DNA from 2 places in the Arthrobacter sp. NPDC080073 genome. Region 2 is predicted to be linked to the other one. Evidence: riboswitches for the same ligand, from Rfam matches in the RefSeq annotation. Region 2 holds a riboswitch; the other holds the start of a gene.

Region 1 (5,763 bases), on a different contig from region 2:
AGGCACACATCGCCGAGCGCGTAGCCCGGATTCCCAACCTCGAAGAGCGCAAGGCCGAGGCAGCGGAAGCGGAACTCGAGAACGCCCCCGAATTCGAGCTCATCATCCGTGAACTGTGCGACGTTGCCGGCTACCAGCTGGAGAAGATCACCATGGGCGATCCCAACTACGAGCACGACGGCGAGACGATCCTCGCCTGGCACTTCACCACGGACCACGGCAACTACATCATGATCGAAGGGGACGACGAAGCCTTCATGATCCACCCGGAGACGAAGGAAATCATCGCCGCCGTCGAGTTCGAAGACGCTGACGAGTTCGAAGACGCCTAAAACGCCCGCTCACCTATAGGGCTTCCAAGGCGGACGCTCGCTCACCTATAGGGCTTCCAAGGCGGACGCTCGCTCAGATCTTCCGGCAGGCCCGGAGAGATCTGAGCGAGCGTTTGCCTTTTGGGCTGCAAAAGTGAGCGAGGGTTTCAGTAGCCCATGCTGCTCCCGCTTGGGGTGCTGGTGCTGCTCGGGGTGCTGCTGCTCGGGGTCACCATGGAGCCGGACGGGCTGACCAGGAACCAGACGCCACCCACGCCTTGGCCATAGGTGTCACTGGAGTCTTCGTCCTTGGAGAAGAAGTAGAGGGGCATGCCGTTGATGGTGATCTGCATCTTGCCGTCTGCTGTGGGGATGGTGCCTATGCTTCCGCTCACCCCGTCAACCGCCGGCCTGGTCGACGTCGTTGTCACGGCGGGCCAGTTGTTAGCGCAGCCGCCGGTGCAAGCGCTTTTTCCGGAATCCTTGACGTCCTTCGTGAAGATGTAGACGCTCTTGCCGTTCGCCGCAACCACTCGCTCGCCAACGCTCGACGTCGCCGTCTTCAGTTCCGCCGCGCCTGCAGGAGTGCTCGACGCCGCGGGGCTGGACGCCGTCGGACCGGGACTGGTGGCGCTCGAGGATGTGGAGGACGCGCCGGGGCTTCCTCCGCAGGCAGTGAGGGCGATGGCCAGAGCAAGAATGCCGAGCCCGGTGCCGAGTTGCTTCTTCATGGTTTGCTCCTTCGCTTGCACCGGCCGCGGACGTGCCGGAAGCTAACCCGTACGACGCCGCCGGGTGAAGAATGGTTCACAGGGCGTGAACCTTTTTAGTGGCGGGCACGTCGTATCGCACGAGAAGGGGAAGCCGAGCACCAAGGAGGCGCCGATGCCGCTCGACGAGGATGTGGTGGCCGCGATCTACCGCGACCACGGCGCAGCCCTGCGCCACTTCGTGCTGAGCTGCACGCCGGACGCGCACTTGGCCGAGGACGTGGTGCAGGAAACCATCCTTCGCGTGTGGCAGCACGCCCCGCAGATCACCGGCAGCCTGCGCAGCTATTTGTTCCGCACTGCCCGCAATGTCATCATCGACAACTACCGCAAGGCCCAGCGGCGCCCGGCAGAGGCTGCCGAACGCGACATGGCGGACCCGGAGGAGGCCACCGAGCGAGTGGACGAGCTCCTCAACCGGGTCCTTATGGAGGAGGCGCTCCTGCGGCTCAGCACTGAACACCGGGAGGTCCTGGTAGCCCTGCATTACGAACGTTTCACGGTTAACGAGGCCGCGCTGAGGCTTAACATCCCCAGCGGCACGGTGAAATCCCGGGCCTTCTACGCCGTCAGGGCGCTTCGCACGATTCTCGACGAAATGGGGGTGCAGCGGTGAACGAAACCGGACTTCACCAATTGCTGGGCGCCTACTTGCTCGGCGGCCTCGAGCCTGCCGAGGCCAAGGCTTTCGAAGCGCACTTGGCAAGCTGCGCTGATTGCCGGCTCGAGCTGGGCGAGCTGGAGAGCCTCCCTGCCCTCCTCGACGCCGTCCCCGTGCCCGACGCCGTCGCGCTCGCCGCCGGGCGCCCCGCCGTCGAGCCCTCCGCCGCAGTTCCGCCCGACGCCCGCTCACGTATGGGGGCTTTTTCAGAGACGCTACCGCAGCCGATTCTTGTGAAAATGGCGGCACGGCGGCGGAAATCCCGACGCCGGTGGACGGCCTTGGTGGGTGCCGTGGCCGCCGCTTGCCTGGGGTTGGGCATACTGGCGGGGCCGGTGTTGAACCAGCCGCCCAAACCTGACGCCAGCTACTCGCTGCAGACGGACAGCGGCCTGCAGCTCACTGTGGGGCTCGTCAGGAAGGCGTGGGGGACCGAGCTGCAACTGGAAGGCCGCAGCATGCCGGCGCAGGGCACGATGTACCTATGGGTCAAGGGCCGCGACGGCACGGAGGAAATGGCGTGCGGTTGGACGGCGACCTCCAGCGGCCACATCAAGGTCACGGGCGCGACGCCGGTCCAGCTCGCCGGGATTTCGGGCGTGGAACTGCGCGATGACGCCCAGAAGACGGTCGCGGTGATTTCAGTCCCGGGAAGCTAGGGGTTCCCAGGACCTAGGGGGTCAGCGTACGCGGCTAGGCGGATGCTGCTTCGCTGGGCTCGGGATCTGGCAGATCGCTTCCCCCCCAACTTGGCATGTCCAGTCGGTTGAAACTGTAGAGATGGATTCCGGAGATACCATCCGGGCGCGCCGTTAGTTCGGAAACCAGGCCTTCCGGTGAGTACTTGTCCACGCCCAGAAGCTTGCGCGCAAGGGTCCCTTTATTGCTGAGGAACTTCAAGGAGGTCCCGACGCCGATCTGGGTCGCCAGCGCCAGCAGTTTTGTCCTCGGAACGGCCCCGGGAACACCGGCCCACACCGGCAGGTCGACCCCTTCGCGGCGCAGGAGTGCTGCGTAATCGAGGACCTTCGGGGCGGAGAAACACATTTGCGTGACAACGTGCGTCGCCAGATGTTGTTTGGCCAACAGGGCATCCAGCAAGTCCAGCCCGCTCACGGAAGGATGCCCCTCGGGGTAACCGGCGATGCCCGCGGTGATGCTGCCGCCGGAGCACTCGGCGATGTCCGCCAAGAGGGGAAGGCTCGATCCATAGGGGCCGGCAGCTTGCGCGCCGTCTCCACCGATGGCGAAGACCTCCGTGATCCCGGCAGCCTCGCAGTCCCGGAGGATGCGGGAAAGCTGCGACCGGTGCTCCAGCCCGCGTGCCGAGAGGTGCGGAACCACGTTGTAGCCCAGAAGGCTGAGCTTGATGGAAGCCTCCATGGTCCGCGCGATCCCGTGATGGGGCAAGCAGGTAACGGTGAGCGTTGTGGAAAGCGGCACTGCGGCCTGGACTTTCTCGACGATTCCGTCTGAGGGAATGATTTCAATCCGGGTGGGGAACATGCTGGCTCCTTGCGGATCAGGCCGTCGCGTGGTGTGCGAGGAGGGTGCGGGCTTCCTGGCGGGTGGTGCCGGAGTCCTGGATGCCTTCGGCAATGTGCTCTAAGTGTGCGGGGATTTCGCGGCCTTTCTTGCGCATCGCGGTGGCCCAGAGGCGTCCGGCGCGGTAGGAGGAGCGGACCAGGGGGCCGGACATGACTCCGAGGAAGCCGATTTCCTCGGCTTCGGTGGCGAGCTCGACGAATTCCTGGGGTTTGACCCAGCGGTCCACGGGCAGGTGCCGTTCGGAGGGGCGCAGGTACTGGGTGATGGTGATCAGGTCACAGCCGGCGGCGTGCAGGTCGGCCAGTGCTTCGGAGATCTCTTCCCGGGTTTCGCCCATGCCCAGGATCAGGTTGGATTTGGTGACCATGCCGGCGGCCCGGCCCTGGGTGATGACGTCCAGGGAGCGGTCGTAGCGGAACGCGGGGCGGATGCGCTTGAAGATCCGGGGCACGGTTTCGACGTTGTGCGCGAAGACTTCCGGGTTCGAGTCGCAGATCGCTTTGATGTGTTCGGGTTTGCCGGAGAAGTCGGGGATGAGCAGTTCGACGCCGGTGCCGGGGTTCAGTTCGTGGATCTTGCGGACGGTTTCGGCGTAGAGCCAGACGCCTTCGTCTTCGAGGTCGTCGCGGGCGACGCCGGTGACGGTGGCGTAGCGCAGGGCCATGGCCTGGACGGAGCGGGCGACCTTGGTGGGTTCGAACCGGTCCACGGGGGAGGGTTTGCCGGTGTCGATCTGGCAGAAGTCGCAGCGGCGGGTGCATTCGGAGCCGCCGATGAGGAAGGTCGCTTCCTTGTCTTCCCAGCACTCGAAGATGTTCGGGCAGCCGGCTTCCTCGCAGACGGTGTGCAGGCCTTCCTTTTTCACGAGGTTCTTCAGGCCCACGAACTCCGGGCCCATCTGGACCTTGGCCTTGATCCACTCGGGCTTGCGTTCGACCGGGACGGCTTTGTTGCGCTGTTCAACGCGCAGCAGCTTACGGCCTTCGGGTGCCAGGGTCATGAGGAACTCCATAATTCAGGTGGCGCGGACGCACCACGTTGATTCGGTTCCTCCCCGCTCTGTATTGGACCTGAGAGTTTCCGCGTCTCCGCCTCGTGGCTGGACGCTTGCACCGTCGGTGAGTCCGGTTGCCCGGGCTGCTTTCCAGAGTTGCCTTGCCGCGGCGGTACATGGGCCTGAGAGATTCCTGGGGAGGATTTGCTCCTACGGCGCCTGCTGAAACGTACCGGCAGGGCTCTCCCGCCGCAGATCATAAGCACGTGCCGCCTTTCGGTGACACGTCTCACATGGTATCCGGTGCCTGTGCGGTGCGCAAAGGACGCCCCCGTTCCAGCCGAGGTTCCCACCACGCAGTGTCAAGGGTTTTGCTCTTGCCTGAGTGGTCGATATGCAAAATTGAGTGCTCGAAGACAAAAAATTGAGTGGTGTTTGGATTGGGGATTGAGTATTGGGGAACATCAAAAGATAAAAATTGTGAGTACCAGATTCTAGAACTCCACGATAAAGTCCTCCATCCGTTTAACAAAAAATGTTGCTTAATTTGCCTTTTCTGCCTAATTTGATTCTGAAGCATTTGCCTTACCGGTCGCCCCTCCCGATAACGCTCGTCGGAAGACAGGGTGAATCGAAAGTCAAGAACCTTAAGAATGTACGGCGCAGTTGCCGCCAGTTACTGGTCGCCGGGGCCGAAACTCACGTGCCCAGGTCCTCTGTTGAAGCGGTATCCGATCTCATAACGGGAGTAGATGACACCTCTGGCGTACTCATGCTTGATTTCCTCGGCGAACACTTCCGCCTCGTCTTGAGATGCGAAGACGCCAAGCACGGCATTAAATGGTTCCTCTTCATCGTGTTGGACGATCCACACCGCAGCCATGCTGACAGGGTACCTGAAAACTTGAGCGCCTTGACCTTTTTATAACGCCCGGTTGTCTAGTCGGAACGTTTTAAGCACAGAAAGCAATTAGCAAAGGGAGCCATGAAGAAAATATCCGTACTTGCCACGTCAGCCCTGTTACTGGCCTCGTTGTTCGCGGCAGGGCCGTCAACTGCCATTGAACAGTCGCCGAAGGCGCCAGACGCCCCCGCCGATGCTCCGGCATATGATCCAAAGGTCGCGGCGCCGAAACCTGGCGACCTGACTTGGGCCGAGGTAGCTACAGCCCAGCAGAGCTTGGGAACATTCACGGAAGAGACCCCCAAGAACCGAATCTCGAAGGAAGTCGCTGCTCCTACCAGCCTGTCGGCGATCGCCGGTGTTAGCGGCCAGCGTTGCACCATTGACACCGGAAACGTTTATAAACGGACATCAGGAAGCATCTATCCGTATGGAACTGTCGGGGGTCACCCAAAGACGACGTGCAATGTCTTCATGATCAGCATGTCCCAGACAACGAATCTGTATAAGACGGTTTGGTGGGGGCTTCAGCGAGTCGCAGGTCCGTTCAATAGCTTTAACCAGGGACAAGCATC
Region 2 (5,763 bases):
CGGCCGCGACGTCCATGGCTCCGGCGAGCGTCTCCCGCGAGCGTTCGGCTGCGTGGCCGGACAATTCGCCCGGAAGCAGCAAGTGGTGTTGGTAGGACGCTGTCAGGATGGAGCCAAGCACGGCCGTGCCCAGCAATGATCCGAGTTCGTAACCCGTTTCGGAGATCGCCGACGCCGCACCCGCCTTGTCGGCGGGGACCGCGCCAAGGATCATGTCGTTGGAGATGGTCTCCGCCGAACCGACCCCTATGGCCAGCAGCAGGAGTGCCGTCAAAAGGTACCCGGGCCCCTGGCTGTGGTTGCCGAGCGCGGCCACGAGATATCCAACGGCGCTCAATGCCAGCCCCGCTGCTACCACCAGGCCCGGGCGGATCCGCTTGACGAGTGGAACAACCACCAGGCCCGCCACGATGGTGGCCAGCAGTGCCGGAACCATCGCGATACCCGCCTGCATGGGGGATTGGCCTTCCACGAGCTGCAAGTGCTGCGCGAAGAAGTAGATGAAGCCCGTCATGGAGAACAGGGACAAGACGTTGGCCGTGATGGCAGTGCTGAAGACCTTGTTCCGGAAAAGCCGTACATCCAACATCGGCGACGCCAACGTGCGCTGCCTGCGGACGAAGACGATTCCCATGACCAGGCCGAATGCCATGAAGGCCGCGGGACCAGGGCCAAAACCGTGCACGGCTGCCTCTTTGATGCCATAAACCACGGGGGCCATCGTCAGGATGGACAGCACGACGCTGGGAACGTCGGGCTTGCCCGGGTTGCGATCCTTGGATTCGGGGATGAGGAACGGGCCGAAGGCGAGCAGGGGCAGCAACAGTGGCACTGCAACCAGGAACACGGCTCCCCACCAGAAGTGCTCCACGAGCCAGCCACCGAAGATCGGTCCGAGCGCGGCGCCGCCGGAGAATCCGGCGGCCCACACGGCGACGGCGAGCCGGCGGCGGTTCGGGTCCGGGAAGATGTTGCGGATCAAGGACAGCGTGGACGGCATGAGCATGGCTCCGAAGATGCCCATGCCGGCACGTCCGGCGATGAGCCATTCAGCCGACGGCGCGAAGGCGGTGGCCGCGGAAACGGCTGCGAACCCCGTGCTGCCGATTAACAGCAAGCGGCGGCGGCCGATCCTGTCTCCCAGGTTTCCCATGGACACCAACAGCGCGGCGAGGACAAGCGCATACGCATCAACGACCCAAAGGAGCTGCACGCCCCCGACGTCGAGCGAACGCGCGATCTGCGGCAGGGCAAATGTCAGCGCCGTATTGTCCACAGCCACCAGCAGCACGGGGAACATCAGGAGTGCCAGGGCAGCCCAATCTCGCCACGGGGCGGATTGGATCGAAGGGGTGCGGGGGTGCTGGGTTGTGGACGGGCTGAACATGGACATAACTGTACCGTCTGGACGGTATAGTTTCAATCCGACTCATAAAATTGCCACATCGAACTAAGGGATGATGGACACCATGCCGCGAAAACCTATTGCCCGGGACGCTGTCCTGGATGCCTTTGAAGCCCTGCTGATCGAGGTGGGGGAGCGGGCTGCCACCCTGGACGCCGTCGCCAAGCGCGCAGGTGTCTCCAAGGGCGGCTTGCTCTACCATTTCCCGAACAAGGAAGCCATGATCAGTTCCTTGCTCGAACGCATGGACGGGCTGGCCGCACTGGACATCGAGGCAATGAAGACAGCCCCCGAAGGCGCGGCCGCGTTCTTTATCAAGTCGTCCCTGTGGGCGGATACTCCCTTGGACCGGGTGTTTGTAGCGGCCACGCGCCTCGCGGAAGTAGCCCATGAAGAAACGCGCAGGCGTTTCGCCGGGATCCAGCAACAATGGCTCGACGTGCTCGCCGAGGAAGTGGGGCCCGAAATGGCCAAAGCGGTCCGGTACATGGGCGACGGCCTTTACTTCAATGCGATGCTTGAAGGCGGCGCCGGTGATACGCAAGCCAAGGCCAGCGCGAGGAGCGCCGACGTCGGAGCGCTGCTGGCCGCCGTCGAGCGCCTCCGTAACTGACCGGCAGCCCAACTGACTCGCAGTAGATGTCGTTTTGAGGCTCCAAAACGACAATAAGTGCGAGTCAGTTGGGAAAGTCGGGCAGCTCGCTGACCATATTTGCGGACGCGGGCAGTCCATAGGACAATTGATAGTTGTGGCAGCCGTCACCGGCAACCACTGTAGATTCATATAACTGAATACGCCTTTGATCTGCGGCGGGAGAGTCCTGCAGGCATGTGATGCAGGCGCCGTAGGAGCAAATCCTCCCCAGGAATCTCTCAGGCCCCCGTACCGCCGCGGCAAGGCAACTCTGGAAAGCAGCACGCTGACGCGTGCTCACCGACGGTGCAAGCGAACCAGTGCCACAAGCACGGATTCGCGGAAACTCTCAGGTCCAATACAGAGCGGGGAGGAACCCGATTAGCTGTGGCGTACCCTGCGCCGCCTTATTAATGGAGTTCCTTCGTGACGGTTAGCTCAACCTCCACTACGTTCGTGGACCGGCATATCGGCGCCCGCCGCCAGGCCGATATTGACATCATGCTCAAGTCTGTCGGTTACGACAGTGTCGATTCGCTCGTGGACACCGCGGTTCCCAATGACATCCGCCAGGACGTCGCCTTGAGGCTGTCCAAGCACGGCACCGACGCCCTCAGCGAGGTCGAGGTCCTGGCGGAACTGCGCAAACTGGCGGCCAAGAACAAGACGGCCGTGCAGATGATCGGCCAGGGCTATTACGACACGGTGACTCCGCCGGTGATCCGTCGCAACATCCTCGAATCCCCGGCCTGGTACACGGCCTACACCCCATACCAGCCGGAAATCTCCCAGGGCCGGCTCGAGGCGCTGCTGAACTTCCAGACCATGGTCCAGGACCTCGTGGGCCTGCCGATCGCCAACGCTTCCCTGCTGGACGAAGCCACGGCCGTGGCCGAAGCGGTCCTGATGATGCGCCGGGCGAACAAGAACAAGTCCGCCCATGACGGCAAGACCGTCCTGGATGCCGACTGCCTGCCGCAGACCATCGCGATCGTGAAGGGCCGTGCCGAGGCGCTGGGCTTCGAGGTGGAGATCGCGGACCTGTCCCGGGGCCTGCCCGAGGGCGAGATCAACGGGATCGTGCTGCAGCAGCCGGGGGTTTCCGGCCGGGTGTTCGACCACTCCGGCGTGATCGCCGCCGCCAAGGAACGCGGCGCCCTCGTCACCGTCGCCGCGGACCTGCTGGCCCTGACCCTGATCACGCCTCCGGGCGAGCAGGGCGCCGACATCGCCGTCGGCTCCACCCAGCGTTTCGGGGTGCCGCTGTTCTTCGGCGGCCCGCACGCGGCGTACATGGCTGTCCAGAAGGGCCTGGAGCGGTCGATGCCGGGCCGTCTGGTGGGCGTTTCCAAGGACGACGCCGGCACCCCCGCCTACCGACTCGCGCTGCAGACCCGTGAGCAGCACATCCGCCGCGAGAAGGCGACGTCCAACATCTGCACCGCGCAGGCCCTGTTGGCCATCGTTTCCTCGATGTACGCCGTGTACCACGGCCCCGATGGCCTGAAGGCGATCGCCGAGACCGCCCACAACCACGCCCGGACCCTGGCCGCGTCCTTGAAGGCCGCGGGCCTTGAGGTCCTGCACGGCAGCTTCTTCGACACCGTCACCGTCCGGGTCCCGGGCAAGGCTGCCGGAATCGTCGCCGCCGCCGAGGCCAAGGGCATCAACCTGCGCGGCATCGACGCCGACACCGTAGGAATCTCCGTTGACGAGACAACAACTGAAGAAATCCTCGGCGACGTGGCCGCAGCGTTCGGCGCTTCGCTCGCAGACGGGGGCGAGGGCTTCGCCCTGGAGGCCGCCGTCGAGCGCTCTTCGGACTACCTGCAGCACCCCGTGTTCAACACCCACCGTTCCGAAACCCAGCTGCTGCGCTACATCCGCAAGCTCTCGGACCGGGACCTGGCGTTGGACCGCACCATGATCCCGCTGGGATCGTGCACGATGAAGCTGAACGCCACCGCCGAGATGGAAGCCATCTCCTGGCCGGAGTTCGCCTCGATCCACCCGTTCGCCCCGGATTCCCAGACCGAAGGCTGGCGCGAACTGATCGAAGATTTGGAAGCTGACCTGACCGAGATCACCGGTTACGACCAGGTCTCCATCCAGCCCAACGCCGGTTCCCAGGGCGAACTCGCGGGCCTGCTGGCCATACGCGGCTACCACCACTCCCGCGGTGACCTCCAGCGCAACGTCTGCCTCATCCCGGCTTCCGCCCACGGCACCAACGCCGCCTCGGCAGTGTTGGCCGGCATGAAGGTGGTGGTGGTGGCCACCGCAGCCGACGGCACCATTGACCACGCGGATCTGCAGGCGAAGATCGACGCCAACAAGGACGTCCTCTCGGCCATCATGATCACCTACCCCTCCACGCACGGCGTGTACGACGCGGACGTGCGCGAGATCTGCGACTCGGTGCATGCTGCCGGCGGCCAGGTGTACGTCGACGGCGCCAACCTGAACGCCCTGGTGGGCCTGGCCCAGCCGGGCAAGTTCGGCGGCGACGTGTCCCACCTGAACCTGCACAAGACCTTCTGCATCCCGCACGGCGGCGGCGGACCGGGCGTGGGCCCGGTCGCTGCCAAGGCGCACCTTGCACCGTTCATGCCGGGCGATGCCAACAAGGCAGCACACGAAGACGGCGCTTCTTTGCCAGGGACTGGCGTTGCGATCTCCGCCTCACGCTTCGGTTCGGCGGGTGTGTTGCCGATTTCCTGGGCGTACGTGAAGCTCATGGGCGGCGAAGGCCTGACCGAGGCGACGAAGTCCGCGCTGCTGGCCGCGAACTACATCGCCTCGCGCCTGAACGAGTACTTCCCGGTGCTGTACACCGGTGAAGGCGGGCTGGTGGCCCATGAGTGCATCCTGGACCTGCGCGAACTGACCGCCAAGACCGGCGTGACCGCGGAGGATGTGGCCAAGCGCCTGATCGATTACGGTTTCCATGCCCCCACCCTGGCGTTTCCGGTCGCGGGGACTCTGATGGTGGAGCCCACCGAGTCCGAGGACCTTGGCGAGATCGACCGGTTCATCGAAGCCATGATCACCATCCGCAAGGAAATCGACCAGGTCGCCCACGGGGACTTCACGGTGGAGAACAGCCCGCTGCGCCACGCACCGCACACCGCGGCCGCCGTCGTCTCCTCGGACTGGAACCGTGAGTACTCCCGCGAGCAGGCCGTCTTCCCGGTCCACCACCTGAAGCAGGACAAGTACTTCCCGCCCGTGGGCCGCATCGACGGTGCCGCCGGCGACCGTAACCTGGTCTGCTCCTGCCCACCCCTCGAAGAGTTCGAGGAATCCACAGAACCCTTCGAAAGCTAAGGACTGACGCAATGACTGAGAACTACACGGCTCTCTATGAGCAGCACAAAATCGCCGGCGCTTCCTTCACCGATTTCGGTGGCTGGCAGATGCCCCTGAAATACGACTCGGAACTGGCCGAACACCACGCCGTCCGCCAGTCCGCTGGCCTGTTCGACCTTTCCCACATGGGCGAAGTCTGGGTCACCGGCCCGGACGCCGCTGCCTTCCTCGACTACGCCCTCGTCGGGAAGCTGTCGGCGGTCGCGGTTGGCAAAGCCAAGTACTCGCTGATCTGCCAGGAAGACGGCGGCATCATCGATGACCTCATCACGTACCGCCGCGGCGATGCCAAGTTCCTCGTGGTCCCGAACGCCGGCAACGCCAAGGTCGTGGCCGAGGCACTGAAGCAGCGCGC

Evidence for each region. Region 2 has a riboswitch for glycine ahead of gcvP (aminomethyl-transferring glycine dehydrogenase). Riboswitches for the same ligand answer to the same signal wherever they lie in the genome.
Region 1: another riboswitch for glycine. It lies ahead of lipA (lipoyl synthase); the one in region 2 lies ahead of gcvP (aminomethyl-transferring glycine dehydrogenase).

The regions. Positions count from the first base shown of each region.
Region 1 is NZ_JBFBKR010000013.1:105,493-111,255, forward strand. It holds gene AB0O52_RS15525 (hypothetical protein) at 1-332, shown strand, start outside; gene AB0O52_RS15530 (hypothetical protein) at 479-1,042, opposite strand; gene AB0O52_RS15535 (sigma-70 family RNA polymerase sigma factor) at 1,197-1,697, shown strand; gene AB0O52_RS15540 (zf-HC2 domain-containing protein) at 1,694-2,401, shown strand; gene AB0O52_RS15545 (methylenetetrahydrofolate reductase) at 2,436-3,248, opposite strand; gene lipA (lipoyl synthase) at 3,265-4,290, opposite strand; glycine riboswitch at 4,445-4,543, opposite strand; gene AB0O52_RS15555 (hypothetical protein) at 4,961-5,167, opposite strand.
Region 2 is NZ_JBFBKR010000014.1:90,975-96,737, reverse strand. It holds gene AB0O52_RS16170 (MFS transporter) at 1-1,387, opposite strand, end outside; gene AB0O52_RS16165 (TetR/AcrR family transcriptional regulator) at 1,470-2,018, shown strand; glycine riboswitch at 2,207-2,304, shown strand; gene gcvP (aminomethyl-transferring glycine dehydrogenase) at 2,466-5,366, shown strand; gene gcvT (glycine cleavage system aminomethyltransferase GcvT) at 5,378-5,763, shown strand, end outside.